DNA from 4 places in the Telluria sp. GW821-FHT07G12 genome. Region 1 is predicted to be linked to each of the others. Evidence: predicted binding sites of a transcription regulator. Region 1 holds the regulator's gene; each other region holds the start of a gene.

What was found. Region 1 encodes FNR, which switches genes on or off when oxygen is low (the NO sensors DNR and NnrR bind a similar motif). Its sites were predicted from a motif close to TTGATNNNNATCAA; they were not measured.
Region 2: the regulator FNR is predicted to act here: its motif matches at 5,386-5,399, upstream of AC07PE_RS14020 (carbohydrate kinase).
Region 3: the regulator FNR is predicted to act here: its motif matches at 3,252-3,265, upstream of AC07PE_RS16410 (XrtA system polysaccharide chain length determinant).
Region 4: the regulator FNR is predicted to act here: its motif matches at 3,048-3,061, upstream of AC07PE_RS06590 (KamA family radical SAM protein).

Annotation. Positions count from the first base shown of each region.
Region 1 covers NZ_JBWKQA010000002.1:193,519-200,668, reverse strand. The annotation lists gene AC07PE_RS09190 (formate dehydrogenase subunit alpha) at 1-136, opposite strand, end outside; gene AC07PE_RS09185 (formate dehydrogenase) at 152-394, opposite strand; gene AC07PE_RS09180 (TorD/DmsD family molecular chaperone) at 391-1,020, opposite strand; gene AC07PE_RS09175 (DUF2474 domain-containing protein) at 1,151-1,273, opposite strand; gene cydB (cytochrome d ubiquinol oxidase subunit II) at 1,273-2,280, opposite strand; gene AC07PE_RS09165 (cytochrome ubiquinol oxidase subunit I) at 2,287-3,714, opposite strand; gene fnr (fumarate/nitrate reduction transcriptional regulator Fnr) at 3,910-4,680, shown strand; gene udk (uridine kinase) at 4,681-5,322, opposite strand; gene AC07PE_RS09150 (hypothetical protein) at 5,521-5,847, shown strand; gene AC07PE_RS09145 (ribonuclease domain-containing protein) at 5,944-6,471, shown strand; gene AC07PE_RS09140 (M1 family aminopeptidase) at 6,538-7,150, opposite strand, start outside.
Region 2 covers NZ_JBWKQA010000003.1:322,859-330,008, reverse strand. The annotation lists gene AC07PE_RS14040 (aldehyde dehydrogenase family protein) at 1-2,065, opposite strand, end outside; gene deoC (deoxyribose-phosphate aldolase) at 2,082-3,038, opposite strand; gene AC07PE_RS14030 (phosphopentomutase) at 3,035-4,228, opposite strand; gene xapA (xanthosine phosphorylase) at 4,297-5,133, opposite strand; gene AC07PE_RS14020 (carbohydrate kinase) at 5,445-6,545, shown strand; gene AC07PE_RS14015 (pseudouridine-5'-phosphate glycosidase) at 6,548-7,150, shown strand, end outside.
Region 3 covers NZ_JBWKQA010000004.1:128,091-135,240, forward strand. The annotation lists gene AC07PE_RS16385 (HprK-related kinase A) at 1-355, opposite strand, end outside; gene AC07PE_RS16390 (HPr-rel-A system PqqD family peptide chaperone) at 349-621, opposite strand; gene AC07PE_RS16395 (hypothetical protein) at 638-1,228, opposite strand; gene AC07PE_RS16400 (XrtA/PEP-CTERM system exopolysaccharide export protein) at 1,422-2,006, opposite strand; gene AC07PE_RS16405 (S1 family peptidase) at 2,156-2,890, opposite strand; gene AC07PE_RS16410 (XrtA system polysaccharide chain length determinant) at 3,303-4,847, shown strand; gene AC07PE_RS16415 (XrtA-associated tyrosine autokinase) at 4,884-5,858, shown strand; gene AC07PE_RS16420 (TIGR03016 family PEP-CTERM system-associated outer membrane protein) at 5,839-7,150, shown strand, end outside.
Region 4 covers NZ_JBWKQA010000001.1:1,400,301-1,407,450, reverse strand. The annotation lists gene AC07PE_RS06605 (DNA-3-methyladenine glycosylase) at 29-598, shown strand; gene AC07PE_RS06600 (methyl-accepting chemotaxis protein) at 602-2,287, opposite strand; gene AC07PE_RS06595 (cache domain-containing protein) at 2,419-2,868, opposite strand; gene AC07PE_RS06590 (KamA family radical SAM protein) at 3,150-4,562, shown strand; gene AC07PE_RS06585 (MFS transporter) at 4,585-5,895, shown strand; gene AC07PE_RS06580 (fumarylacetoacetate hydrolase family protein) at 5,864-6,715, shown strand; gene AC07PE_RS06575 (aspartate aminotransferase family protein) at 6,801-7,150, opposite strand, start outside.

The sequences.
Region 1 (7,150 bases):
CGGCGGCGCTGGCCGGCTCGATGACGTTCAGCGGCAGGTGGCGCGCGACCGCCGCCGCGCCGGCCGTGACGCCGGCGCCGACCAGGAATTTGCGGCGCTTCAGGCCGTTGTCGCGCGAAGTCTTCACCAGGCTCATGGCTGCTGCTCCTCTTTACCAGTACGCGGCCGTCGCGTAGTAACGGCGGATGTGTTCGGTCTCGCGGTAGCCCTTGGGCTTGGCGTCTTCCGCGGGCGCGGCTGCGGGCGGCGCTGTCTCGGCGGCGCCGGCGCGGGCGGCCACCACGGCCAGGGCGCCCAGGGGCGCGGCCTTCAGCAGGCTGCGGCGGGCGGGATCGGGAGCCTGATCGGGAGCGTGATCGGGACGTTTCGGGTCGTTGGCCATGATGGTCCTCATGCGGGCTGGTAGGAATCGGCCGGCTGCCACATTGCAAACGCAAGGGCTTCGACCCCGAGGAAGGCGCCGGCGAAGGCGGCGACCACCCGGTAGAAATTGGCCGGTTCCGCGGCTGCGATGTCGGCCAGGCAGGCCGCGTACCAGGGCTGGATATGGGCCGTGAACAGCTGCTGCTGCTCTTCGAGCGGCTGGCGCGCGATGCCCGGCGCGCCGGCAATCAGCACGCGCATGGTTTCGCACAGGGCGCCAAGGTGGTCCTCGAACTCGCCGACGCCGCGCGCGCGCGCAATGCGCAGGCGCGAGAGGTCATGGCGCAGTTCGGCCAGCGGCGTGTCGTTCAGGTGGCCCGCGATATAGAAGGAGCCATTCGGATTCAGGAGCGGGTTGCCGGTGCTGACGAATAGGGCCGAAAATTCCTCGGCGACGGCCTCCGCGTCCATCACGCTGGCGGCCTGGCTCAGTTTCAGCCAGGCGTCTTCGAGGGCGAGACCCGCTTCGGCGAGGCCCTCGGCGTGGACAGGCTCGGCGTCGGCCAAGGCTTTCAAGAGGCCGGCGTTCGGCGGCGCCAGCATCAGGCGGGCAATCAGTGCGTAAAAATCGGCCCGCGCCTGGTCTTCATCAGACAAGGGTAAGGCAATCGTTTGTAAAGACGCGTTCTCCGGTGGCACTGAGCGGTTCTCCCGTTAGCAAATCTGCACCGAAAGTGTAGTACCAGGGAAGCTGAAGGGCGCGCACGCTTGAACTTTTTCGGCCCCCTCACCTCATGCCGGCCGCATGCATCAGCACCCGCAACAGCCAGGCGATGGCGCCCAGCGCCGCCACGCCCAGCATCCAGAGACCCAGCATCCAGCCCAGCCTGCGCATCCAAAGCGACTTCATCAGTGATAACCCTCGGTATCGACGACCTTGCCGCGGAACACGTAATAAGCCCAACCCGTATAGGCCAGGATCAGCGGCAGCACGATCAGCGTGCCGACCAGCGCGAAGCTCTGGGTGGCCGGCGGCGCGGCCGCCTCCCAGATCGTGATGAAGGGTGGGACGATGTGCGGCCAGATGCTGATCGCCATGCCCGTAAAGCCCAGCAGCACCAGCGCCAGCGCGGCGGCGAAGGGTTGCCAGGACGGACTGCGCTGCAGCGACCACAGCAGCCAGAAGGCGGCTGCCGCCACCAGCAAGGGCACCGGCGACAGGATCAGCAGGTTCGGGAAGCTGAACCAGCGCTCGGCCACCTGGTGCTGGGCTAGAGGCGTCCACACGCTGACCACGGCGATGGACGCCAGCAGCAGCCAGGTGAGGGGCCGCGCCAGCTTCAGCATGCGTTCATGCAGTTCGCCGCCGGTCTTCATCACCAGCCAGGTCGCGCCCAGCAGTGCATAGGCGATCATGACGCCGCCGCCGGACGCCAGCGGGAAAGGCGCGAACCAGTCCAGCGGCCCGCCCGCGTAGCTGCGTCCCGACACCGGAATCCCGGAAAGGAAGGCGCCCAGCGCCACGCCCTGGAAAAAGGCCGCCGCCATCGAACCGCAGATGAAAGCCAGGTCCCAGATCGGCCGTTCGCGGTCGTTGGCCTTGAAGCGGAATTCGAAGGCCACGCCGCGGAAGATCAGGCCGATCAGCATGAAGATCAGCGGCAGGTAGAGGCCGGGCAGGATCACCGCATAGGCCACCGGAAAGGCCGCCAGCAGCCCTTCCCCGCCCAGCACCAGCCAGGTCTCGTTGCCGTCCCAGATCGGCGCCACCGAGTTCATCATCGTGTCGCGGTCGCGCCTGGCCGGGACGAAGGGATAGAGCATGCCGATGCCGAGGTCGAAGCCGTCCAGCACCACGTACATGAAGACGGAGAAGAAGATGATGGCTGCCCAGACCGCGGTGATGTCGATGTCCATGCTCGTTCAGGTGATGTTGTCTTCGTTGGCCGAGGCCTCGGCTTCCGGCACCGACAAGGGCCGCGCCGGCGTGCGTCCCTGGCCCGGCCCGCCCCGCGCCGCGCGGGTGGTGTCGAAGGCTTGCGGCCCCTTGCGCACCAGGCGCAGCACGTAGGCGATGCCGACCCCGAACACGAACAGGTAGGCGGCCACGAACAGGGCCAGGCTCAAGGCAAGCGGCCCGGCGGAGATTTTCGAGGCGCCATCCGCCGTGCGCAGCACGCCATAGACGATCCAGGGCTGGCGCCCGACCTCGGTGGTGATCCAGCCGGCCAGCACTGCCAGCAGGCCCGCCGGGCCCATCCACATCGCCATTGTCAGGAAGCCGCGGCTGTCGTACAGCCGCTTTTTTAGCCGCAGCCACAGGCTCCAGGCGCCCAGCGCGATCATCAGCAGGCCCAGGCCGACCATCGTGCGGAAGCTCCAGAAAAGAATCAGCGAGTTGGGCCGCTCGTTCTTCGGGAATTCCTTCAGACCCTTGATCTGGCCGCCCCAGGTGTGGGTCAGGATCCAGCTGCCGACGCGGGGGATGCCGACGGCCAGCCTGGTCTCCTCGTCCTTCATCGACGGGATGCCGAACAGCAGCAGCGGCAGCGGCTTGTTCCCTTCGTTTTCCCAGTGTCCCTCGAGCGCCGCGATCTTGGCAGGCTGGTGCTGCAGTGTGTTCAGGCCGTGCATGTCCCCGACCACGGCCTGGATGGGCGCGACGATCAGCACCATCCACATCGCCATCGACAGCATGGTGCGCACCGCTTCATTGCCACGTCCCTTCAGCAAATGCCAGGCGGCCGATCCGCCCACGAACAGCGCCGTCGACAGGAACGCGGCGATCGACATGTGCACCAGCCGGTACGGGAAGGAAGGATTGAAGATGATCTTGAGCCAGTCGACCGGCACCATGCGACCCTCGACGATGGCATAGCCCTGCGGCGTCTGCATCCAGCTGTTGGAGCCGAGAATCCAGGTGGCGGAGATCAGCGTGCCGAGCGCGACCATGCAGGTGGCGAGGAAATGCAGGCCGGGCCCGACCTTGGTCCAGCCGAACAGCATCACACCCAGGAAGCCGGCTTCGAGGAAGAAGGCGGTCAGCACCTCATAGGCCAGCAGCGGCCCGGTGATGGCGCCGGCGTATTCGGAGAAATAGCTCCAGTTGGTGCCAAACTGGTAAGCCATCACGATGCCGGAGACCACGCCCATGCCGAAGGTCACGGCAAAGATCTTCAGCCAGAAGTGATACAGGTCGACAAAGACCTGGCGCTTGGTCTTCAGCCAGCACAGCTCGAGCACGGCCAGGTAGCTTGCCAGGCCGATAGTGATGGCCGGAAACAGGATGTGGAACGACATCGTGAACGCGAACTGCAGGCGCGCCAGGTCCAATGCCGCCAAGCCGAACATGTGAGCTCCCCTTATTGTTGTGTGCCGAATCTAGCACGCGCGGGGGTGCGCACGATTGCCAGGGTGGCAAGGCTGGTCCGGGATCAAAATGCGACAGAGTGTGAACAGGACATTAAAGCTCAGCCTGATGGCGGCCCGCTCCTTGAACAGCACCCGTATAATCACGGACATTCACACCCTTCGCCCGCCTACCCGATGATCCAGGCCATCAGCTTCCCCAATGACGACAAGCCGCTGAACGTGCAGACCCTGAAGGCCAGCTGCGTGGCCTGCAGCATGCACCAGCTCTGCCTGCCGATGGGCCTGGAAGATGCGGACATCGAGCGCCTCGACAAGATCATCGGCCGCCGCCGCCGGGTGGCGCGCGACGAGCACCTGTACCGCAAGGACGACCCATTCCGCAACCTGTACGCGGTGCGCTTCGGGCATTTCAAGACTTACCAGATCAACGCGGCCGGCGAGACCCAGATCACCGGCTTCCAGATGGCCGGCGAATTGCTCGGCATGGATGCGATCAGCAGCGAACGCCACCATTGCGATGCCGTCGCGCTCGAGGACAGCGAAGTCTGCGAGATCCCCTTCGCCAATCTGGAAGACCTGTTCGGCCAGGTGCCCACCCTGCTGCGCCACTTCCACCGCATGATGAGCAGCGAGATCACGCGCGAGCAGAACGCGATGCTGCTGCTCGGCAATATGCGGGCGGAGCAGCGTTTCGCCGTTTTCCTGGTCAACAAGTCGGCCCGCTACGCCGCGCGCGGCTATTCGCCGACCCAGTTCGCCCTGCGCATGTCGCGCGAAGACATCGGCAACTACCTGGGATTGACGATCGAGAGCATCAGCCGCTTGCTGTCGCGTTTCAAAAAGATGGGCTTGCTGGCCATCGACAAGCGCGAGGTGACCCTGCTCGATCCGGCGCGCCTGAAGGCGCTGGCGGCCGGGACCGAGCAGTGCAGTCCGATGGCCTGATCAGGGCTGTTTCAGCTTTCCAATGACGCTCGCCACCTTGGTGGTGATGACGTCGACGGCCGGGCCGTTCGCGCCGTGCGGCAGGATGACGTCGGCGTGGCGCTTGGTCGGTTCGATGAATTGCTTGTGCATCGGACGCACTGTTTCCAGGTACTGGTTGACGATGCTGTCCGTCGTGCGGCCGCGCTCGGAGATATCCCTTTGCATGCGGCGGATGAAACGCACGTCCGGCGCCGTGTCGACGAAAATCTTCAGCGACATCATCTTGCGCAAGTCCGCGTCGTACAAGGCGAACAGGCCTTCGATCACGATCACCGGCGCCGGCTTGACCGGAATGGTCTTGCTGGAGCGGTTGTCGATCGTGAAGTCGTATTCCGGCATCTGGATCGTTTCGCCATTACGCAGGGCCTGGACATGCTGCACCATCAGCGCCCAGTCGAAGGCGTCCGGATGGTCGTAATTCTGCTTGCGGCGGACTTCGGGGGTGAGGTCGGACTGGTCGTTGTAGTAGTCGTCCTGCATCACGACCGAGACCATTTCGGCGCCGAAGGACGCCAGCACCTGCTGGGTCACCGTCGATTTGCCGCTGCCGCTACCGCCGGCGACACCGATGACAAAGGGTTGGAAGGAAATCTGGTTCATCCCCGAATGATACCGGAGCGGCGCGCGAACCGACAGGGGGATGGCCCCGAGTCAGCCTTCCAGGTACAGCTTTTCGGTCGCATTCCTCAACTCGGCATGGGGCAGGAACTGGTCCGAGATGGTAAGAATTGCATGCATCCCTGATCCTGAACTATTTGCTGTTGTGGTGATCTTACCAAGCTATATAAGGAGATGATCATGAAAACAATGCAAGTCCTTCTCATCAGCAGCATGATTAGCTTGTCCCTGGCAGCATGCAGCGCGACAGGCAGCCGCGACAGCGACATGAGCGGCAGCTCGGCAACGGGTTCGACGGCAAGCGGCTCCGCCTCCAGCAGCACGACGGAAGGCAACGCGATGGGTACCACCGGCAGCGGCCAGAGCGGCGCCGCGGGTTCGCCCGCCACCGGCAGCCCGGGTACGGTGGGTGCTTCGGGCCAGGGCGCCGGCGCAACGTCGACGACCCCGCCAACCACCCCGCCTAGCACCCCGCCAACCGACACGCCGCCGGCAGACCGGCGTTAAGTGGCGACGCATCGCGCTTGCCCGGCTGCCATGGCGGACACCGCCAGGCCGGGCAGCGATCGCCGGCTGCGTCGGCGAACCTGGCGGAGAAAGATGATGTCCAGACCCGTTGCAGTAAGTTATTTGGATCGGTCAATCGAAGAACACGGGATGCGGCGACATGGAATGCTCGGGCGCGGCAGCAACATGGGGAACGCCTTATATGCAATCGACTACGACCAGTTACCGCCCGAAGCCCGTAAGACCATCGGGCTGATCGTGACCGACGGGCCATTTCCTTACCCGGGGAAAGATGGTGACTTCTTTGGGAACAGTTTTGGCGATCTGCCGAGCGGCAGGTACCTCGAGTACACGGTCCCGACGCCCGGACTCAAGCATCGGGGCAAACGACGAATCGTCGCCAGGTGTACCACCACCCAGCTTTTCTTCACCGCATGCCATTACGAGCGAGTCCAGGTTCGCGGAGGAACGAAAGCCGAGCGAGACGAAGAACGTGAGAATGCCACTTATGCCATTGATGAGGAGTGGAGAAACGGGTTCTACATCATTACCGGCATGTCACCAGGTCTGAGGCAAGCTGTCGATGAAGCGGTGAAGTCGAAGGCCAAGCAACACGCAACTTAGCCCCCAAATCTTAACAATGGACGGAAGTCGGGATCGAAGCCTCGTTCAGCGCTTCGACCCCGGTGCTCAGTCGATACTGATCTCCTTGCGATTATCCCGCGACACCCGGTCGATCATCTTGTTGTAAGGATCGACGCCAACTTCGAAAGGCCGCTCCTTCACCGTCACGGTCAGCACCGGATTGGCCCCGGACAGCACGCGCTTCTCCAGCAACAGCACCTTCTCGTCCGCCTCCTTGGCCCCCTTGGCGCGCGCAAACACGCCGATCTCCACCGGCTCGTCGTAGGCGCGCGGAGTCTCCTTGCCCTTGCCGTCGGCCTGCATCTTCGCCAGGTGCAGCTTCATGGTCACGTCCCACTGGCCGTCGGCGCGCTTCTTCGCGCTCGCCTCAGTCACCCGGTTGTCGTAGAAGACGATCTTTTCGAACAGGTCGGTGATGAGCGCCTGCTTGTCCGCCGGCGCTTCGGCGCGGATATACGACACCAGCTCGGCCGAGGTCGTGAACGGCGACTCCTGGTAGCCCTTGTCCTGGAGGAAGCGCTTCAGCGCGCGGTTCAGGGCCTCTTCGCCGATCTCGTCGCGCAGGCGGTAGAAGATCAGGCTGCCCTTGCGGTAGTGGATGTACTGCTGGTTTTCCACGCGCATCAGCGGCAGTTCTTCGATGGCTTCGCTGCCGCGC
Region 2 (7,150 bases), on a different contig from region 1:
GCGGATGCGCTTCCGACGGCACGGCGATCACGCGGTTGCCCAGCGCCAGCGCCGGCGCCACCAGCGAGATGAAGCCCAGCAGCGGGTTCTCGTTCGGGCAGATGATGCCGATCACGCCGACCGGCTCGTTCAGCGCCACGGTGATGCCGTGCATCGGCGGCTGGTGCGCCAGGCCGTCGTACTTGTCGGCCCATGCGGCCCAGTAGAACAGCCGTTCGATCGATGCCTGCACTTCCGCAGCGGCGTTCTTCGAACCGGTCTGCTGCGCGATGCGCGTCGCGAATTCGTCGGCGCGCACGGCCAGGTTTTCGGCGATGTAGTACAGGACCTGGGCGCGGTTGTGCGCGGTTGCCTTGGACCAGCCGGCCGCCTTGTGCGCGGCTTCGACGGCGTTACGGATGTCCTTGCGGTTGCCTTCGCCGATGTCCGCCAGGAAGGCGCCGTTGGCGCCGTTGATGGCGCGGCTGTAGGCGCCGTCAGGGCGTGCCTGCTTGCCGCCGATGTAGAGCTTGGCGGTGCGGTCGACAGCGAACGGAACGCCCTCTTCCGTCGGCTTGACCTTGCCTTTTTCTGCCACGACCGGTGCGGCCGGGCGGCGGTCTTCCGCCAGCGGGGTCAGGTACTCGTACATGCCCTCTTTGCCGCCTTCGCGGCCGAAGCCCGATTCCTTGTAGCCGCCGAAGCCGCAGGCTGCGTCGAACTGGTTGGCGGTGTTGATCCACACCACGCCGGCCTTGATGGCGGGCGCCACGTCCAGCGCCAGGCTGATCGACTCGGTCCACACGCAGGCGGCCAGGCCGTACACGGTGTTGTTGGCCAGCTGGACGGCTTCACCCGGGGTGCGGAAGCTCATCGCCACCAGCACCGGACCGAAGATTTCGGTCTGGGCCACGGCGGCCGAGGTCGAGGCGCCGGTGATCAGGGTCGGAAGGAACCACGAACCGCCAACCGGCATGTCGCAGGCCGGCTGCCAGATTTCGCAGCCTTCGGCACGGGCGGATTCCACCAGGCCGTTGATGCGCTGCTGCTGCACCGGATCGACCAGGGCGCCGATGTCGTTCGACTTGTCGAGCGGCGAGCCGACGCGCAGGTTCTGCATGCGCGCCTTGACCTTGGCGATGAAGCGCGGGTACACGGACTCCTGCACCATCAGGCGCGAGCCTGCGCAGCAGACCTGGCCCTGGTTGAACCAGATCGAATCGACCAGGCCTTCGACGGCGGCGTCCAGGTCCGCATCTTCGAAGACGATGAAGGGCGACTTGCCGCCCAGTTCCAGCGACAGCTTCTTGCCGGTGCCGGCGGTCGCCTTGCGGATGATGCGGCCCACTTCGGTCGAGCCGGTGAAGGCCAGCTTGTCGATGCCAGGATGATTGACGATGGCTTCGCCCACGCGGCCGTCGCCGGTGACGATGTTGACCACGCCGGCCGGCACGCCTGCCTGCACGCAGATCTCGGCGAACAGCAGTGCGGTCAGCGAGGTGAACTCGGCCGGCTTGAAGACGATGGTGTTACCAGCAGCCAGGGCCGGGGCGATTTTCCACGCCAGCATCAGCAGCGGAAAGTTCCACGGCACGATCTGACCAACCACGCCGACGGCGCGGTAGTCGGCGAATTCTTCCGACTGCAGCTGGGCCCAGCCGGCGTGATGGTAGAAGTGGCGCGCGGCCAGCGGCAGGTCGGCATCGCGGGTTTCGCGGATGGTCTTGCCGTTGTCCAGGGTCTCGAGCACCGCGAACAGGCGCGAGTGCTTTTGCAGCAGGCGGGCCAGCGCGTACAGGACCTTGGCGCGGCCGTGGCCGCCCATGGCGACCCAGCCCGGCTGCGCACGGCGTGCGGCGGCAACTGCGCGCTCCACGTCGTCCGCGGTGGCCTGGCTGACTTGCGCCAGTTCGCTGCCGTCGGCCGGATTGAAGGAGCCGAAAGTCTCTGCCGCTTCGGTCCAGGCGTTATCGATGAACAGGCCGAAACGGCGGCCGTGCTGGTCCAGCCACGCTTGCGCTTCCTTGGTGCTTTCGGGTGCGGGACCGTAATCCATAGTCTGAAGAATCTCTTTAATAGTAGGCATGACGAATCCGTAATTCTTAAGGTTGCGCGTGGCGGTGGGCGGCCGAGTAGTAGCCCGTGACATGGTGCTCGAGCTGGCGCTCGATGTCGGTCAGGAGGCTGGAGGCGCCGATGCGGAACAGGTGCGGTTCCAGCCACTCGTTGCCCAGCTCTTCCTTCATCACGGTCAGGTACTGCAGCGCGGACTTGGCGGTGCTGACGCCGCCGGCCGGCTTGTAGCCGATCTTGAAGCCGGTACGCTCGTAGTATTCGCGGATCGCGCGCACCATCACCAGCGACACCGGAATCGTCGCGTTGACGCCTTCCTTGCCGGTCGAGGTCTTGATGAAGTCGGCGCCTGCCATCATGCAGACCCACGACGCCTTGGCCACGTTTTCCAGGGTGACCAGGTCGCCGGTCGCCAGAATGGCTTTCACGTGCGCTTCGCCGCACGCCTGGCGGTAGGCCAGCATCTCGTCGTACAGCGCCTGCCAGTTACCGGTCAGGACGTGCTGGCGGGTGATCACGATGTCGATCTCGGTCGCGCCTGCGGCCACGCTCAATTCGATCTCGCGCAGCTTGGTTTCCATGCTCGACAGGCCGGCCGGGAAAGCGGTCGACACGGCGGCGATCGGCATGCGGCCCTGCAGCACCTGCACGGCCGGGGCGATCATCTCGTGGTACACGCAAACGGCGCCGGTCTGCAGGCTGTCCAGGCCCAGTGCCTGCATCAGGTCGGTGCGCAGCGGGCGCATCGCCTTCATGCACAGGCGCTCGACGCGGCCCGGGGTGTCGTCGCCCGACAGGGTGGTCAGGTCGATGCACTGGATGGCTTTCACCAGCCAGGCAGCCTGGTAGTCCTTCTTGACCGTGCGGCGGTTCGCCAGGCTGACGGCGCGGCGGTCGGCGGCGTTGCGGTTGACCTTGAGGTGGTTGATCCAGCCCAGGTCGAGGCCGATGGCCGTGTTACGTTTGAATTCCAGGTTCGGGCTCATAGCAGGGCAGTTCCGTTCGAAAGAGGTTTGACGCCGAGGTGTTTGGCAAGGGTTGCACCGATATCGCTGAAGGTGTCGGCGGTCGGCAGTTCTTTGCTTGGTGCGGCCGGGCCGAAGAACAGCATCGGGATGTGTTCGCGGGTGTGGTCCGAACCGGGCCAGGTCGGGTCGCAGCCGTGGTCGGCGGTGATCACGACCAGGTCGCCTTCCTTCAGCTTGGCGATGAATTCCGGCAGGCGCGCGTCCAGCTCGTGCAGCGCGTTCGAGTAACCGGCGACGTCGCGGCGGTGGCCGAAGTGCATGTCGAAGTCGACGAAGTTCACGAAGGTCAGCGATTTATCGGCGGCGGTGTCGGCCACTTCGAGCAGGCGGTCGAACAGCGCCATGTTGTCGGCGCCCTTGATCAGCTGGGTCACGCCCTGGCCTGCGAAGATGTCGCTGATTTTGCCGAGGGCGATGACTTCGCCGCCGGCGTCCTTGACGTGGTCCAGCAGGGTCGGCGCGACCGGCGGCACGGCGTAGTCGTGGCGGTTGCTGGTGCGCTTGTACTTGCCATTGCTGCCGACGAAGGGACGCGCGATCACGCGGCCGATGTTGTAAGGCTTGACCAGTTCGTAGGCGGCTTCGCAGACTTCGTACAGGCGCTCCAGGCCGAAGGACTCTTCGTGCGCGGCGATCTGCAGCACCGAGTCGGCCGAGGTGTACAGGATAGGCTTGCCGCTGGCGACGTGCTCGTCGCCCAGCTGGTCGATGATGGTGGTGCCGGAAGCGTGGCAGTTGCCCAGCCAGCCCGGCACGCCGGTCAGTTCCTGCAGCTTGTCGGTCAGCTCTTGCGGGAAGCTCGGCACGGTCTTCGGGAAGTAGCCCCAGTCGAACAGCACCGGCACGCCGGCGATTTCCCAGTGGCCGCTCTGCGTGTCCTTGCCGGTCGACTGCTCGCGGGCGACGCCCCAGGCGCCGCTGAAGCCTTCGCGTCTGGCGAAACCGGCCGGCCATTCGCCGCTGGCTTTATGGGCAGCGGCGCCGAGGCCGATGCTTTCCAGGGTCGGCAGCGACATCGGCTTGCCTTCCCTGGCGGCCCACTCGGCAATGTGGCCGAGGGTGTTGGCGCCAGTGTCGCCGTACTTGTCGGCGTCCGGCAGCGCGCCGAGGCCGAAGGAGTCGAGCAGGAGGATGAATGCGCGTGACATAAAGTCTCTCTAATCAGTCGGGGGTCAGAGCCCACCCGTGAAATTCGGGCTCTGACCCCGAATCGTAATCAAGCAGTGGTGGTTGCGCCCAGGCGTTCGATGAATGCGTGCATCAGCGCGACCAGGTCCTTGGCCGCGATCGCAGCGTACTTCAGGGTCTGCTCGTGCGACAGCGGGAACGGGGTCAGGCCTTCGGCCAGGTTGGTGATGGCGGACATGCCGGCAACCTTCAGGCCGCAGTGGCGGGCGGCGATCACTTCCGGGACCACCGACATGCCGACCATGTCGGCGCCCATGGTGCGGAAGGCGCGGATCTCGGCGGCCGTCTCGAAGTGCGGGCCCGGGGTCGACAGGTAGACGCCTTCGTGCAGGGTGATGCCCTTCTCCGCCGCCACGCTCTTCACCAGTTCGCGGGTTTCGGCATCGTAGGCATTGGCCATGCTGAAGAAGCGCGGGCCGAAGCGGTCGTCGTTCGGGCCGGCCATCGGGCTGCCCGGCAGCAGGTTGATGTGATCGGTCAGCACCACGATGCTGCCGGCGTCGACTTCAGGACGCAGCGAACCGGCGGCGTTGGTCACGAACAGCAGCTCGCAGCCGATCAGTTTCAGGGTACGGACAGCGGATGTCATCACGCTGGCGCCGTAGCCTTCATAGAAGTGGCCGCGGCCCTTCATGCAGGCGACCGGTACGCCGGCCAGGGTGCCCAGCACCAGTTCGCCGGCGTGGCCGTGCACGGTGCTGATCGGGAAGCCAGGCAGGTCGGCATAGCTGATCGCGACAGCATCCGTCATCTGCTCGGCCAGCACGCCGAGGCCGGAGCCGAGGATGAGCGCCACACGCGGCGTGAATCCGGGCTTGCGGGCGCGGATGACGTCGGCGGCTTCGAATGGGGTGTTGCTGAGCATGGATGGCTTCCTTGTGAATACGCTGGATTTGGGGTGTTTTGCTGGCGGACCGGGGAGGCTTTTACTGCGGGTTGCACGGAAAGCGGGAGCCAGGTGCACCAAATTAATCGAACTATGCATTATCGTGGATTGGTATGGCAAATACCAAATTTCTGCTCGATTTATATGAAGAAGGTATAAATAAGCTATCCTACATATTCGCTGGCGCATACATGGTATTGCCAGCCACAACTAAGAGCGAAAGCGTATGCATTGACGCCAACCAAACAAATGTTTAACATCAAAAACAATTGTTTATCGCCTTTTCTACCGTGACCGAGCACTCAAAAAAACAACAGCTGTACGAGCTGATCCGCGCGAATCCCTTCATTTCGCAGCAGGACCTGGCCGCCAGCCTGGGCCTGTCTCGTTCGGCAGTCGCCGGCCATATCGCCGGCCTGATCCGCGAGCGCAAGCTGCTCGGACGCGCCTATGTGCTGCCGGACCGCCGTCCCGTCACCTGCATCGGCGCGGCCAACCTCGACCGCAAACTGCGCTCGCTGGCCGGCATCGCCCTGCACACATCGAACCCCGCCAGCCAGAGCGAATCCTTCGGCGGCGTCGCCCGCAACATCGCCGAGAACCTCGCGCGCCTTGGCACGCCGGTTGCTTTACTCACTGCAACAGGCAAGGACAGCTCGGGCGCCGCCCTGCTCGCGCATGCACAGGGTCTCGGCATCGATACCGGCGGCACCCTGCAGATCGAGGGCGCGGCCAGCGGCACCTACACGGCGGTGCTGGACCAGGACGGCGAGATGGTGGTGGCGCTGGCCGACATGGCCTTGTACGACCGCCTCGACCCCGCCTTCGTCGACGCTTGCCAGACCCGGATCGCAACCAGCGCGCTGGTGGTGGCCGACCTGAATCTGCCGCTGGACACCGTGGACGCCGTGATCGCCCAGGCCCGCCTTGCCGAGGTGCCGCTGGTGCTGGTGGCGGTATCCGAGCCGAAGATGGCGCGCCTGCCGCAGGATTTGTCCGGCGTGCGCCTCCTGATCCTGAACCGCGGCGAGCTCGCGGCGCGGGTCGGGCGCGAGCTCGCCAGCGAAACGGACTTCGATGCCGCGGTGGCCGAAGTGCGGGCCCAGGGCGCGCGCGACCTGGTCGTCACGCGCGGCGCCGAGGGCGTGATGTACACCCGCGGCGGCGACATCGTCCGCTTATATGCGCACGGCGCCCAGGTGGTCGACGTCACCGGCGCCGGCGATGCCTTCGCGGCCGCCGTGTGCTGGTCGCTTATCCAGGACGGCGACGACCTCGAACTGGCCTGCCGCCGCGGCCTGAAACTGTCGGCGCTCACGCTCGGCGTGGCCGAGACGGTGCATCCGCGGCTCGGCCCGGAGACTCTCATGAACACGAACACCCAGGACTGAACATGCAATCCTTCCTCCAGTTTTCCCCTGAAGTACAAGCCGCCCGCGCCGCCGGCAAGCCCATCGTCGCCCTCGAATCGACCATCATCTCGCACGGCATGCCCTATCCGCAGAACGTGCAGACCGCGCGCGAAGTCGAGCAGGTGATCCGCGACGCCGGCGCGGTGCCGGCCACCATCGCCATCATCGACGGCCGCATCTGCATCGGCCTGGCCGACGAGCAGCTTGAGCTGCTGGGCCAATCGAAGGACGCGATCAAGGTCAGCCGCCGCGACCTGGCCTACGTACTCTCGCAGAAGAAGCTCGGCGCCACCACGGTGGCCGCGACCATGATCTGCGCGAAGCTGGCCGGCATCGAAGTCTTCGTCACCGGCGGCATCGGCGGCGTGCACCGCGGCGCCGAAACCAGCTTCGACATCTCGGCCGACCTGCAGGAACTGGCGCAGACCGGCGTGGCCGTCGTCTGCGCGGGCGTGAAGTCCATCCTCGACATCGGCCTGACCCTCGAATACCTCGAGACCCATGGCGTGCCGGTGGTGAGCGTCGGCCAGGCGGCCTTCCCCGCTTTCTTCACGCGCGACAGCGGCTTCAAGGCCGACTTCCAG
Region 3 (7,150 bases), on a different contig from region 1:
CGATCAGGTAGGCGTGGGCGCGGTGCGTGACGCACCAGTTCATGACCCATTCGAACATCGCGAAGGCCTGCGCCAGCGGCAGAGGCTTGAACGGCGCCAGGCCCTCCTGCGCGAAATGGACCTGGGGACGATACCAGCGGCGCAGCCCGCCCGCGCGATGCAGCGACAGGTTGAAATCGGCAAAGCCGCCCGTGTCGTCAACCGGATAATCGGCGTACAGCAGCGCAAGGCCGTCGAGCAGCAGCGGGACATCGCTTCGGATGCGGCTGGCGAACGGACCGGTACGCAGGACCAGGCCGGGACCGGCCAGTCGGGCGGCCAGCTCGCGCCGCGGCAGGTCGGCAAGGGTCAGCATGGGAAGGGTTCGACCAGGTCCAGGCTGGCGAGCGTGGCCAGCATGTCTTCGATCACGGCCGGTAATTCATCGCCATCGGCCTCGAAGCGGTCGATCAGGCGGGCGGCGAGGATGGCGGCATTGGCTGGGGCCGGCTGCAATGCCTGCAGCACGTCGATGGCGGCGCCGTCCAGCAGGTGGGTGTTGCCCGAAAGATCGTTATACAACACCGCTTCGCCGTCCCATTCCCTGAAGGCAAGCGACTGCCCTGGCACCACACGCCACATGCTTGTTGCCGCCTCGTCAGTCGTGGGTTGCCTGCAGATAGTTCTTGACCTGCTCGGCAGACCATTTCACGCCGGCGGTGGGGCTGTAGTAGCCCTTGGTCTGCACTTCGTACCACATGTTCAGCAGGGTCTCGACGGAGAGGAAGCCAATCTTGCCGGACCTGATGTTCAGGTAGGTCGCGATGGCGTGCATTGCCAAATTGTACTTATCGAAACCTTTCGCGCTCAGCAGGCCCATCATTGTCGAGCACAGGTAAGAAGTTTCCTTCTGCTTGACAGTGCAATAGCGGCGGTTGCCGGACACGTAAAACACGTCCGCGAACCAAGTATCGACCGCGCACGGCCAAGCGCTGGAATGGTTCTTCCAATACCCCGGCGACAGGCCGGAGCACATAGGCGCCGGTCCATAATGGCTGCTCAAGCCGCCGGACAGCGAGCCCGACGGCGCCTTGCACATCATCGCGCCCATGGTGTCGCGGCTTTGCAGCGTCATCAACACCCCGGTGGCGCCAACCCCAGCCTTCGCCAGCCGGCGCCGCGTCGCACCTCGTTGACTCAAGGACAACGGCGTCGCGTTTCCATTGTTTTCTTGATTTTCGGTAGCCACGTGCGATATCCCCAAAGATGTGTTGCGATCATGCGAAGCCTTCTTCACTTCTCATAAAAGCAAGTTCCGGGCCATGAACACACTGTTCCGAAAAAAATATTTTAAATCAGGCGCTTATTACCTGAAGTACTGCCCGGAAATTTCTATTGTATGCCGGAACGCTGGCAAGTGTAAAAATTATCGACGTGTAAGATCAGAAGAAACTTTCAGGAATGACAAGCACGTCGCCCGGGCGCATCGGCATGTTGGCCGAGATGTCGCCCTCCTTGATCAGGTCGTCCAATCGCACATTAAATTTCTGCTGCTTGCCGTCGACCGTACGGATCACACTAGCGCGGTTACCCGCTGCGAATTCGGTCACGCCACCGACCGCGATCAGCACGTCCATCAGGCTCATGTCGCGACGGTACGGCAGAGCCTGCGGCTTGGCGGCTTGGCCGACTACGCGGATCTGTTCGCTGAAATTGCCGACGAAGTTGGTCACGATGACGGTAACTACCGGCTGCTGGATGAACTTGGCGAGCGCTTTTTCGATGTCGCGCGCAAGGTCGGTTGAGGTCTTGCCGGCGGCCGGCAGATCTTCGACCAGTGGGGTGGTGATCTTGCCGTCCGGACGCACCGGTACCGACATCGACACCTCCGGGTTGCGCCAGACCATGATGTTGACGGTGTCGCCCGGCCCGATCAGGTAGTCGGGATTGGTCACCTGGGTTTGCGGCGGAAGAGTCCGGGTGGCGCAGCCGCTCAGGACCAGTGCAAGCGCGGCGGTGGCCGCCATTGCCGTATGTTTGAACAGGTTCGCCTTGTACTTGCCCACGTCATTCCCTTTCGTCGAACACAAAATGTTAATAAGCCGCTAACGGCTATGTATTGTATAACATAGTGCTTTAGGAAAAGCCTCGCACGCCAGAAATCTTTCCTCGAATCTCACTTCTGTTGCATTAAATTCTTCACGTACTTCACCGGCACCGCATAGGTGATCCCGCTGGGGTTGGTGATCGCGTTTTCCTTCAGGCCCTTCACGAAGACGGCGTTGATCACGCCCCAGACCTCGCCGCTGGCCGGGTCGTAGACCGGGCTGCCGCTGTTGCCGGGATAGGCCGTGCCGTCGAGCTGGAAAATATCGAAGGAGGTGCGCTGCAGCTGCGCCACCTGGCGCGGGTCGAGCTTGCGCGAGTTCAGCGAGGGCATGACGACCGGCGTGATGGCGGCCAGGGTGGCGCGGTGGGTGGCGGCATGCAGGCCCAGCGCCATGGCCAGCGGATAGCCGGTGAAGGCCAGGCCCTGCCCCTCGAGCACGCCATCCGAATCGCCCAGCTTCAGCGCCGGCATCGGCGGCCCGCTCAGGCGCAGGTGCGCCAGGTCGTGCTCGGTGTCGCGCGCCACCAGCTGGGCCGGCCGGAAGCGCACCATCTCGCCGTCGCTGATGACAATGCCTAGCTGTTCCATGCGCGCGTCGTCCAGCTTCTCGGGCACCACGTGCGCATTGGTAATCACGCTCAAGCCATCGCCCACTACGAAGCCGGTGCCGAAGAACACGGTCGACGGACTGCGCGTACGCTCGAAGGTGCCGATGCCGACCACGGAGCGTTTGACGACGGGAATCACGGCAGTCAGCTCGGCCGCCATCGCCGGCGCCAGCATGCACACGGCTGCCAGCACAGCCAGTAGAACTTGCCACGGCTTACACGGTGTTTCAGTAGCGCACCAACCGTGCACCCCTTTTTGCAATTTAGACATTACAATGAAGCAGTTTCTTTGAGAAAGTTGCGATTCCGCAAGTCTACTTCATGAATGCTTTGCTCGTCTCAGCGTTATTGCACCAAGGCAAAAAATGGCAGCCAATTCATTACAACTCCATCAATAATTCCTCAACACTAATGCAAAAGTAGCGCAACTTCGGGTTTCTTAAAGGAATTTGTGTTGTAGACGAGGTACGCCTTGTTGAGCTCCTCACATTTTTCTTATGCTTAATTGCAATTGCTCTGAGTACAAGCGATGATGCGAGGTATTCCATTTTCCTTTGATCCGGATCATTACCCGACTCCGGATCTTTCATGGTGAGATTGACACGATGGCAGAGATCACAGCCACCCTCCTGAACTTCCTTAAAGCAATCGGCAAGTACCGCTGGTACGCCGTCGCCATTTCCTGGACCATCGCCGTCATCGGCTGGGCCGTGGTGCTGCGTCTGCCGAACCAGTACGAGGCCTCGGCCCGCGTCTATGTCGACACCCAGAGTATCCTCAAGCCCTTGCTTTCGGGCATGACCACGCTGCCCAACCTGGACCAGCAGGTGGTATTCATGCGCCGCACGCTGATCAGCCGCCCGAACGTCGAGCGCCTGATGCGCATGACGGATCTGGACGTCAAGGCCAAGGACACCAAGGAACACGAAAAGATGGTCGACGATCTGATGTCGCAGATTAAGATCGCGGGCACCGAGCGCGACGACATCTATACGCTGACCTACACTGCCTCCAACCCGAAATTGGGCAAAGACATCGTGCAGTCGCTGCTGCAGATCTTCGTCGAGGGCAGCTTCAGCGGCAAGAAGCAGGACTCGGAAAAGGCCGTGCAATTCATCGACGACCAGATCAAGTCGTATGAAGAAAAGCTGACCGCCGCCGAGAACCAGCTGAAGGAATTCAAGATCAAGAACATGGGCCTGCTGCCGCGTGAAGGCGGCGGCGACTTCAGCGGCCAGCTGATCCAGGCTACCGACCAACTGAGCCAGGCGCGCCTGGAGCTGGCCGAGGCTGAGCAGGCCCGCAATGCGATCCGCCGCCAGATCTCGGGCGAACCGGCCAAGCCGGGCAAGCCAGGCGAGGTCGTCGAGATTCCAGTCACCGATCCGGAACTGGAAAACCGCATTGCCACCACCCAGAAGAACCTGGACGCCCTGCGCCTGCAATACACCGAGCAGCACCCGGACATCGTCGCCAACCGCCGCCTGCTGGACCAGCTGCTGGCCCAGAAGGCCGAACTGGCCAAGAACAAGAAGCGCAGCGCCGATCCGGGCGCCGGCTACAGCCCGATGCTGCAGCAGCTAAGCGTCTCGCTGTCGCAGGCCGAAGCCCACGTGGCGTCGATGCGCACCCGCGTCGAGGAATACGCGGCCCGCGTGGCGCGCCTGCGCACCCAGAGCGGCCAGGTACCGGAAGTCGAAGCCCAGCTCGCCCAGCTCAACCGCGACTATCAGGTCAACAAGGAAAACTACCAGAAGCTGCTGGAACGCCGCGAATCGGCGCGCCTGTCTGGCGACCTGTCGACTGCCACCGACATGCTGACCTTCCGCGTGATCGATCCGCCAACTGTCCCGACCCAGCCGACCGGCCCGAACCGCCTGCGCCTGTTCTCGCTGGTGTTCGCTGGCGCGCTGGCGGCCGGCATCGCCGTCGCCTTCCTGATGAGCCAGCTGCGCCCGACCTTCCTGAGCCAGGCCACCCTGCGCGAGGTGACCGGTCTGCCGGTGCTCGGCTCGATCGGCATGAACTGGACGGCGGAACAGACCGTGCGCCGCAAGCGCCGCCTGGCCGCCCTCGGGGTATCGGTGCTGGTGTTGTTCGGCATCTATGGGGCGGGGATGGCAGCCATCCTGTCCCACCCCACGCTTTAATCGCGGCGCCCCCGCAAAGATTGCAAGGAGTACCACGTGAGCATCATTGAAAAAGCAGCCAGCCGCATCGACCGGCAGCGCAGCGCCGCCACGGCCATCCCTGCCAGCCCCGTCGAGGCGAGCGTCGCCCACGCCGTGCTGGCCGACAGCCCGGCCGTGGCCGAAGCCGTCATCCACGACGCGGTCATCCACGACACCGTTGTCCATGAGACCGTGCATGCGATCCCGGCCGCGCCGGCCGCCCCGGCCATCGGCAGCGAGCAGCCGGCAATGCCGAAATTCAGCACCCGCCGCATCGAACTGGACCTGGCGCGCATGCGCGAACTGGGGATGGTCACCGCAGCCGGCGGCCGTACGCCCCTGCTCGAAGACTTCCGTATCATCAAGCGTCCGCTGCTGCAGCGCGCCTTCGGCGAGCGCTTACCGACCGGCAAGCCTGGCAACCTGATCATGGTTACCAGCTCGCTGCCGGGCGAAGGCAAGACCTATACCGCGATCAACCTGGCGATGAGCATCGCCATGGAACTCGACCACACTGTGCTGCTGGTGGACGCCGACGTGGCCCGCCCCTCGGTCCTGCGCACGCTCGGCCTGCCGAACCAGCGCGGCCTGATGGACATCCTGGTCGACGACAAGCTCGACATGGCGGACGTCATGCTGCGCACCAACGTCGATACCCTGTCGATCCTGCCGGCCGGCACCAGTACCCCGCGCGCGACCGAACTGCTGGCCAGCTCGACCATGACTAATCTGGTCAACGAAATCGCCAACCGCTACCCGGACCGCGTCGTCATCTTCGATTCACCGCCGCTGCTGCTGACCAGCGAATCGCGGGAGCTGGCCTCGCACATGGGCCAGATCGTGATGGTGGTCGAAGCCCAGACCACGACCCAGCACGCGGTCAAGGAAGCGCTGAGCCAGATCGAAGGCTTCAACAACGTCAATCTCATTTATAACAAGACCAGGGACCTCCCCGGCATCGAAGAGACGTATGACTATCACTACGGCTAAACTGCCGCTCAAGGCGCTGCGGCTGACGCCGTTCGCCCTCGCGGCATTGATGCTGTCGGCCGAGTGCCGTGCGGACTGGAAATTCACGCCGACCATCGGCGTCTCCGAAACCTATAGCGACAACCCGGGCTTGCAGCGCGACCAGGAAGCCCATGGCCAGTGGATCGCCGAATCGACCCCGGGCTTCACGCTGGTCAGCCGTTCGCGCCGCTTGCGCCTGGCAGCCTCCGGCGAATGGCATTTCTATGCCTATGACGAAAAGAACCTGCCGAACACGCACTCGCGCGAACGCCGCTATTCGGCGAATGCGCAGGCTTTGCTGATCGAGAACCTGCTGACCCTGGAAACCCGCGCGAGCGGTGCCAGGCAGGCGATTTCGGCCTTCGGGCCGCGCTTCACGACGCCCTACTCGACCTTCAACAGCACCGACGTCCAGTCGTGGAGCATCAGCCCGATCCTGCAGCACCGCTTCGGCAGCGTGGCCGACCTGCGGGCCCAGCTGACGCGCGACGGCGTCAAGACCGATGGCCAGAACCAGACCTCCGCCTTCGGCAACAGCTTCTCGACCGCCGGCTCCTTCACCCTGAACAGCAGGCAGAGCACGAATCCGCTCGGCTGGACGCTGCAGTACTCGCGCCAGGACATGGAGACCGAGCGCTTCGGCGCCTCACGCTCGACGAATGCATCGGCAACGCTGCACTACCGCCTCAGCCGCACCTGGACCGTGCTCGGCACGGGGGGCTACGACAGCTACGAATACTCGGCCTCGCACGACCTTAACGCCGGCCGCAGCCTCACCGCCGGTTTCACCTGGACGCCGACCACCCGCACCAGCGTCGACGCCAGGTTCGGGCACAGCTATCTCGGCAAGACCGGTTCGCTACAGGCGGTGCAGCGCAACCGCCACCTGGTCTCGCGCGTCAGCTACACCGACCAGGTGACGACCAGCCGCTCGCAATTCCTGCTGCCCGCGGCGATCGACACCGCGGCCATGCTCGACCAGCTGTTCAGCGCCACGATCGCCGATCCGGTCCTGCGCGCCCAGGCGGTCCAGAACTACCTCGCCGCCACCGGCCTGCCGCCGACCCTGGCCGACTCGGTGAACTACCTGAGCAACCGCTTCATGCGCGAGAAGCGCCTGCAGGCGGGCTACATCTACACCATGCCGCACAGCAGCGTGAGCCTGTCGGTGTACAAGTCGGAACGCGTCGGCCTGACGACGCAGCAGAGCGACAGCGAACTGCTGGGAAGCCAGCTGGGTTCACTGAACGACAATGTGCGCCAGAAGGGCA
Region 4 (7,150 bases), on a different contig from region 1:
CCGGCCGCAGCCGTTATAAGATTGTTACATGTCTTCTACCATTCTTGCCGGTATCGATTTTTCCGCCCCGTCCCACCTGGTGGCGCGCCAGCTGATCGGCGTGACGGTGCTGTTCGACGGCGTCGGCGGCCGGATCGTCGAGACCGAAGCCTACGACGGCGAGGACCCGGCCTCGCACAGCTATTCCGGTCCCACCGAGCGCAATGTCGCGATGTTCGGCCCGCCCGCCCATGCCTACGTCTACCGCTCCTACGGCATCCACTGGTGCCTGAACTTCGTCTGCCGCGAAGAGGGGCACGGCGCCGGGGTCCTGATCCGCGCGCTGGAGCCGGTTGCCGGGCTGGAGTTGATGCGCGAGCGGCGCGGCACCAGCGACGAGTGGCTGCTGTGTTCGGGCCCGGGCAAGCTGACCCAGGCGCTGGGAGTGACGCGGGCCCAGAACGGGGCCTCGCTGGCGCAGCCGCCGTTCGAGCTGGCGGCCGCGCCGAAGGGGATCGAGGTGGTGACCGGGCCGCGCATCGGCATCTCGAAAGCGATCGATGTGCCGTGGCGCTTCGGTCTCAAGCACTCGCGTTATGTGAGCAAGCGCTTCCCCTGAAGACTAAGCGCGGCGCCGCGCAGGTGTGCGGTGCTCGAGTGCAGGACGCTGGCTGCGCATCGGGCTGCCGGGCGAGCGCCGCTCGACCCGCGCGAACTCCTCGTCCTCTTCCTCTTCGGCCGCGGCCTCGTCGAGCGGCTCGACGCCCTCGATCTTGAAGACCGATACCGCGCGCGCCAGGTTGACGGTCTGCTCGTGCAGGCTGGCCGCCGCCGCCGCGGCTTCTTCGACCAGGGCCGCGTTCTGCTGGGTCATGTCGTCCATCTGCCCGACCGCGAGGTTGACCTCCGCAATGCCGTCGGCCTGCTCGGTGCTGGCCGAACTGATGCGGTTGATGATGTCGTTCACCTGCTGCACCGAGGCCACCACGCTGCCCATGCTGGCGCCGGCTTCGTGAACGGAAGCGTTGCCGCTGTCGATGATGGCGACCGAATCGGCAATCAGGGCCTTGATCTCTTTGGCCGCCGAGGCCGAGCGCTGGGCCAGGGTGCGCACCTCGCTGGCCACCACCGCGAAGCCACGTCCCTGCTCGCCGGCGCGCGCCGCTTCCACCGCCGCGTTCAGCGCCAGCAGATTGGTCTGGAACGAGATGCCGTCGATGACGCCGATGATGTCGACGATCTTGCGCGAGCTGGCGCGGATCGATTCCATGGTCGCCACCGCGCGCTCGACCGACTCGCCGCCGCTGGACGCCAGCCGCGCCGCCTCGGCCGCCAGTTCGGTGGCCAGGCGCGCATTGTTGGCGTTGTCCTTGACCGCCGTGGTCAGGGTCTCCATCGCGCTGGCGGTCTGCTGCAGCGAGCCGGCCTGCAGCTCGGTGCGGGTCGACAGGTCCAGGTTGCCGCTGGCGATCTCCTTCGAGGCGGTGTCGATCGAGCGCACCGAATCGAGCACGCTGCGCAGGGTCTGGTTGAGCGTGGCGATGGTGTGGTCGAGCGCGCGCGAGACGCCGGCGATCTCGTCGCGGCCCTCGTTCCTGGCGCTGGCCGAGAGGCGTCCCGCGGCCAGCTCGTCGACCACCGCCGAGATCGCGCCGATATCGGCCAGCATGGCGCGCCGCACCCGCATGGTCACCACCATCGACACCGCGATCGACAGCAGCACCAGCACCGCCATGGTCTTGCCCAGGTTGTGGAACTCCTCGCGCGCCGTGGCATAGGCCTGTTCGCTGAGGGTCTTTTCCAGCGCTGCCAGCTGGGCCAGCTGCTGGTTCAGCGTGACGAATTCCTTTTCCGCCTTCTGCATCGAGTTGGTCGCGATCGACTGGTCGACCTGGGCCATCTCGATGGTTTCCTGCACCGCCTTGACGTAGGCCGCCAGCGCCGCCAGCGAGGCGTCGACCGGTTTGCGTTCCGCGCCGCTGGTGACCTTGGCCAGTTCGCCCAGCTGGGTCTTGAGCGAGACGTGGCGGCGGCCGATGTCGGCGATCAGGGCGTCGAGCCGGTTCTTGGCGAAGCTGCCGTTGATCCAGGCCAGCAGCTGGTAAGCGTTGGCGTGCACGTACTTGGCGTCGCCGGCAACGTCGGCCACGTTCTGCAGGCGCGCCGCCCGCACCTGCACTATGTTTTCCAGCGATGCGTTCTGGCGCACCATCCCGTACCAGGCGGCGCCCGACAGCATCAGCAGCAGTACCAGCACCAGTCCGGGCGCCAGCAGCAGCTTGGGACCGATCCGCAATTTTTTCAGCATGCTTTGCTCCTTGTCGGGCGCCGTGCCGAGCGCCTGACAAACCTTCAGGGCAAGGCGCATCGTCGAAGACAGTACGTTAGTACGGCGAGACGATGCAACGCCGCCATGAGGGTTTTGTCAGGTGATCGGGATTATTTCTTGTACAGGCCTGCTTCGAGCACCACACCGTCGACCAGCAGGATGTAGGTGGTCTTCGGCTCGATCTTGCCGCTGGTCGGGTTCTTGTACTGGTAGTCGACCCAGCCCTTGCCCTTGGCGGCGGCCAGCTCGATGATCTCGCGGCGGTACTTCTTGCCGTTGGCGTCGGGGACGTCGGTCAGGTCCTTGCCGACGATCGAGGCGTTGTAGGGGTGGGCCAGCACGATGCCGGTCTTGACGTCGCGCATGTCGATATACAGCGAGCCCTGGACGAAATCCGGGTCCTTGGCGGTGATGCGTTTCATCACCTCTTCCTTGCCCTTGGCCTTGACCATGGCAGCGCCGCGCTCGGCCATGGCGATGGCGTCTTTCTCGGTCGGTTCATTGGCCAGTGCGGCGGCGGAGACCAGGCACAGGGCGGTTGCGGTAGCGAGCAGCTTCATGGAGATTTCCTTTCGAAGTGACGGCTGGTCTGAATGTTGCCAAATTGCATTTAGTACTCTACGCCGGGGTCAGCCCTGCGAAATTGTCTTAGCGCAAGCACTTGCCGATGTGGCGGCGCAAATGCAGGACTGATTTTCCACAGTGCTTAGCCATATTCCGACAGGGTGTCAGACTTGACTTGATTAGAGGCAACTCAGGGTCGCAGGCTGCTGTCTACCATCAGTTCCTGCCGGCAATTTCGGTTCCCTACGTCAACCTTTCTTCTCTCTGGAGAACTCCCGTGACCACGCCAGACGCTCTGCCAGCGAAATTCAAGCCTTATACCCGCCAGTCGATCGCCACCGCACGCCAGTGGCAGTGGATGAGCCCGGACCTGCAGGAAGCGGTCCAGGTGGTATCCCATGTCCTGCCTTTCCGTACCAACGAATATGTCATGGAACAGCTGATCGACTGGAACCGCATCCCGGACGATCCGATCTACCGCCTGACCTTCCCGCACCGCGACATGCTGCCGGCCAAGGAGTACGAGCAGCTGCGCGACCTGGTGCTGTATAAGAAGGACGATGCCGCGATCGCCAAGCTGGTCCACGACATCCGCATGCGCATGAACCCGCACCCGGCCGGCCAGATGACCCACAACGTGCCGCGCGTGAACGACGCGCCGCTCAAGGGTCTGCAGCACAAGTACAAGGAGACGGTGCTGTTCTTCCCGAGCGCGGGCCAGACCTGCCACGCCTACTGCACCTTCTGCTTCCGCTGGCCGCAGTTCGTCGGCATGGACGACATGAAGTTCGACGCCCGCGAATGCACCGAGCTGGTGTCCTACCTGGCGACCCACCCGGACGTGACCGACGTCCTGATCACCGGCGGCGACCCGATGATCATGAATACGCGCTCGCTGACCGAATTCATCGAGCCGCTGCTGGCGCCGAACCTGGCCCACATCCAGAACATCCGTATCGGCACCAAGTCGGTGGCCTACTGGCCGCAGCGCTACGTCTCCGACAAGGACAGCGACGACCTGCTGCGCCTGTTCGAGAAGGTGGTCAAGGCCGGCAAGAACCTGGCGATCATGGGCCACTACAACCATGCGGTGGAACTGCGCAGCCCGATCGCCCAGCAGGCCGTCAAGCGCATCGTCGGCACCGGCGCCACGCTGCGCATGCAGGGCCCGCTGATCCGCCACATCAACGAAGATCCGCACAGCTGGGCCGAGCTGTGGACCACCGGCGTGCGCCTGGGCGCGATCCCGTACTACATGTTCGTCGAGCGCGACACCGGCCCGCGCGAGTACTTCTCGCTGCCGCTGGCGCGCGCGCACGAGATCTTCCAGTCCGCCTACAGCATGGTGTCGGGCCTGTCGCGCACCGTGCGCGGGCCGTCGATGAGCGCCTTCCCGGGCAAGGTCGTGATCGACGGCGTGGTCACGATCAACGGCGAAAAGCTGTTCGCGCTGCAGTTCCTGCAGGCCCGCAATCCGGAGTGGGTGCGCCGTCCCTTCTTTGCCAAGTACGACCCGGAGGCCACTTGGCTCGATCATCTGAAACCTGCGTTCGGCCGCAAGAAGTTCTTTTTCGAAGCGGAAGCGGACAGCGGGGATGCCGATTTCCAGCCACCGGCCGGGCGCGTGATCCCGATCGTCCAGGCGCCGCGGGACCGGCGCGCCAGCGATTCTCAGCCCGACGCCGCCTGAGCCGCGCTGAACGCATCCAATCATGGAGACCGACCAGAGCACGCCACGCCTCTCCGGCGTGGCGGTTTTTTTCTACGTGTTCCTGCCGTTCGCGCTGGGGCACTACCTGTCCTCCCTGCTGCGCAACGTGAATGCCGTGCTGGCCCCGCAGCTGGTCGGCGCGCTCGCGCTCACGCCCGGCCAGCTCGGACTGCTCACCAGCGCCTTCTTCTTCGCCTTCGCGCTGGTCCAGCTGCCGGTCGGCATCGCGCTCGACCGCTACGGCCCGCGCAAGGTGCAGCTCTACCTGATGCTGATGGCTTCCTGCGGCGCGCTGCTGTTCGCCTACGGCCACAGTTTCGCGCAGCTGGTGGTGGCGCGCGCGATCATCGGCTTCGGCCTGGGCGGCTGTTTCATGTCCGCGGTGAAGGCGATTTCGACCTGGATCTCGCCCAAGAAGCTGCCCTCGGTGCAGGGTTACCTGATCGCAGTCGGCGGACTGGGCGCGGCAACGAGCACCATGCCGGTGCGCGCGCTGTTGCAGCATACCGACTGGCGCGGCCTGTTCATTCTGCTGGCCATCCTGTCGGCCTGTTCGGGGCTGTTGATCTGGCTCGTGAGTCCGCGTTCGAAGCCGCTGGGCGGCAAGGCGCCCACGGTGCGCTCGGTGCTCGACGTCTACCGCACGCCGGCCTTCCGCAACACGATCTCGCTGGTACTGCTGCCGCATGCGATCTTCTTCGGCATCCAGGGCCTGTGGATCGGGCGCTGGCTGTCCGACGTCGCGCGCTTTCCGGAAGGCGCGGTGGCCTACCTGCTCTACATGGGCATGGCCTCGGTGATCTTCGGCGCGATCGCGGTCGGCATGATCACCGAGTGGGCGGGGCGGCGCGGCATCCAGGCGCTGGACGTGGCGGCGGTCGGCGTGGGCCTGTTCGTGCTCGTGCAGGGACTCATCGTGATCGGCTACCGCCCCAGCCTGCAGATCCTGTCGGTGCTGTTCACGCTGGTGGGCACCATCACCGGCATCGAGTACGCGATCGTGGCCCAGAGCCTGCCGCGCGAGCTGACCGGACGCGCCGCGACCTGCCTGAACCTCCTGATCTTCATCGGCGCCTTCCTGGTGCAGGCCGGCTTCGGCCAGGTGGTCGGGCTCTGGCATCCCGACCTGACTGGCCACTATCCGGTGCAGGCCTACCGCGTGGCCTTCGGCGTGCTGGTGCTGCTGCAGCTGCCCGGCCTGCTGGGTTACTACCTCAAAGTCTTCCGTCGGCGGCGTCCGGTAAAATGCGGGATTGCTTTACTCGCTCCGAAGGAAGAATATGAGATTGGTACGTTACGGTCGCCCCGGTAAGGAAAAACCCGGACTGTTCGACGAAGAAGGCCGCTTGCGCTCGCTGGCCGGCATCATCGACGATATCGATGGGTCGGTGCTGTCGGAAAAGGCGCTGCGCAAGCTGGCCAAGGTCGACTGGAAGACCCTGCCCATCGTGCGCGGCGAACCGCGCTTCGGCGTGCCGGTCAAGGGCGTCGGCAAATTCATCGGCATCGGCATGAACTACTCCGACCACGCGGCCGAGGTGGGCGCGCCGATCCCGAAGGAGCCGATCCTGTTCATGAAGGCGACCAGCTGCCTGTCCGGCCCGGACGACCCCATCCAGCTGCCGCAAGGCTCGAAGAAGACCGACTGGGAAGTCGAGCTGGGCGTGGTCATCGGCGAGCGCGCGCAATACGTCAGCGAAGCGGACGCCATGAAGTACGTGGCCGGCTATTGCGTGGTCAACGACGTCTCCGAGCGCGCCTTCCAGTTCGAGATGGGCTCGCAGTGGGACAAAGGCAAAGGCTGCGACACCTTCGGCCCGGTCGGCCCCTTCCTGGTGACGAAGGACGAGATCTTCGACGTCCAGGACCTCGACCTTTACCTGGAACTGAACGGCAAGCGCATGCAGACCGGGAACACCTCGAACATGATCTTCACGGTGGCGCAAATCGTCAGCTACCTGTCGCGCTTCATGACCCTCGAGCCGGGCGACATCATCACCACCGGCACGCCGCCGGGCGTGGGGCTGGGCCTCACGCCGCAGCGTTTCCTCAAGAAGGGTGACAAGCTGCGTCTTGGTATCGCCGGTATTGGCGAGCAGCAGCAGGAAGTGGTGGCATTCCCGAAGAAGTGATCACGCAGGGTGGGCACCCCGTGCCCACGCGAACGTCTGCACAGTGCCAGCTTCCGCGTGGGCTCGGAGAGCCCACCCTACAAGATTACAGAACCGTCTTCAGCGCGGCCTTCAGGGCATCGTCCAGCCGCGTCACGATCTCCGACAGCTGCGCCGCGCTGACGATGAAGGGCGGCGCCAGCAGCACGTGGTCGCCCCTGCGGCCGTCGATGGTGCCACCCATCGGGTACACCATCAGCCCGCACTCCATCGCCTTGGCCTTGATCGCCGCGTGCAGCTTCAGCTCCGGCGCGAAGGGCTCCTTGGTGGCGCGGTCGCGCACCAGCTCCAGCGCCAGGAACAGCCCGCGGCCGCGGATGTCGCCGACGTGCGGATGGCTGGCGAAGACGTCGCCCAGCATCCGGCGCAGGGTGGCGCCGCGCTTCTGCACCTGCA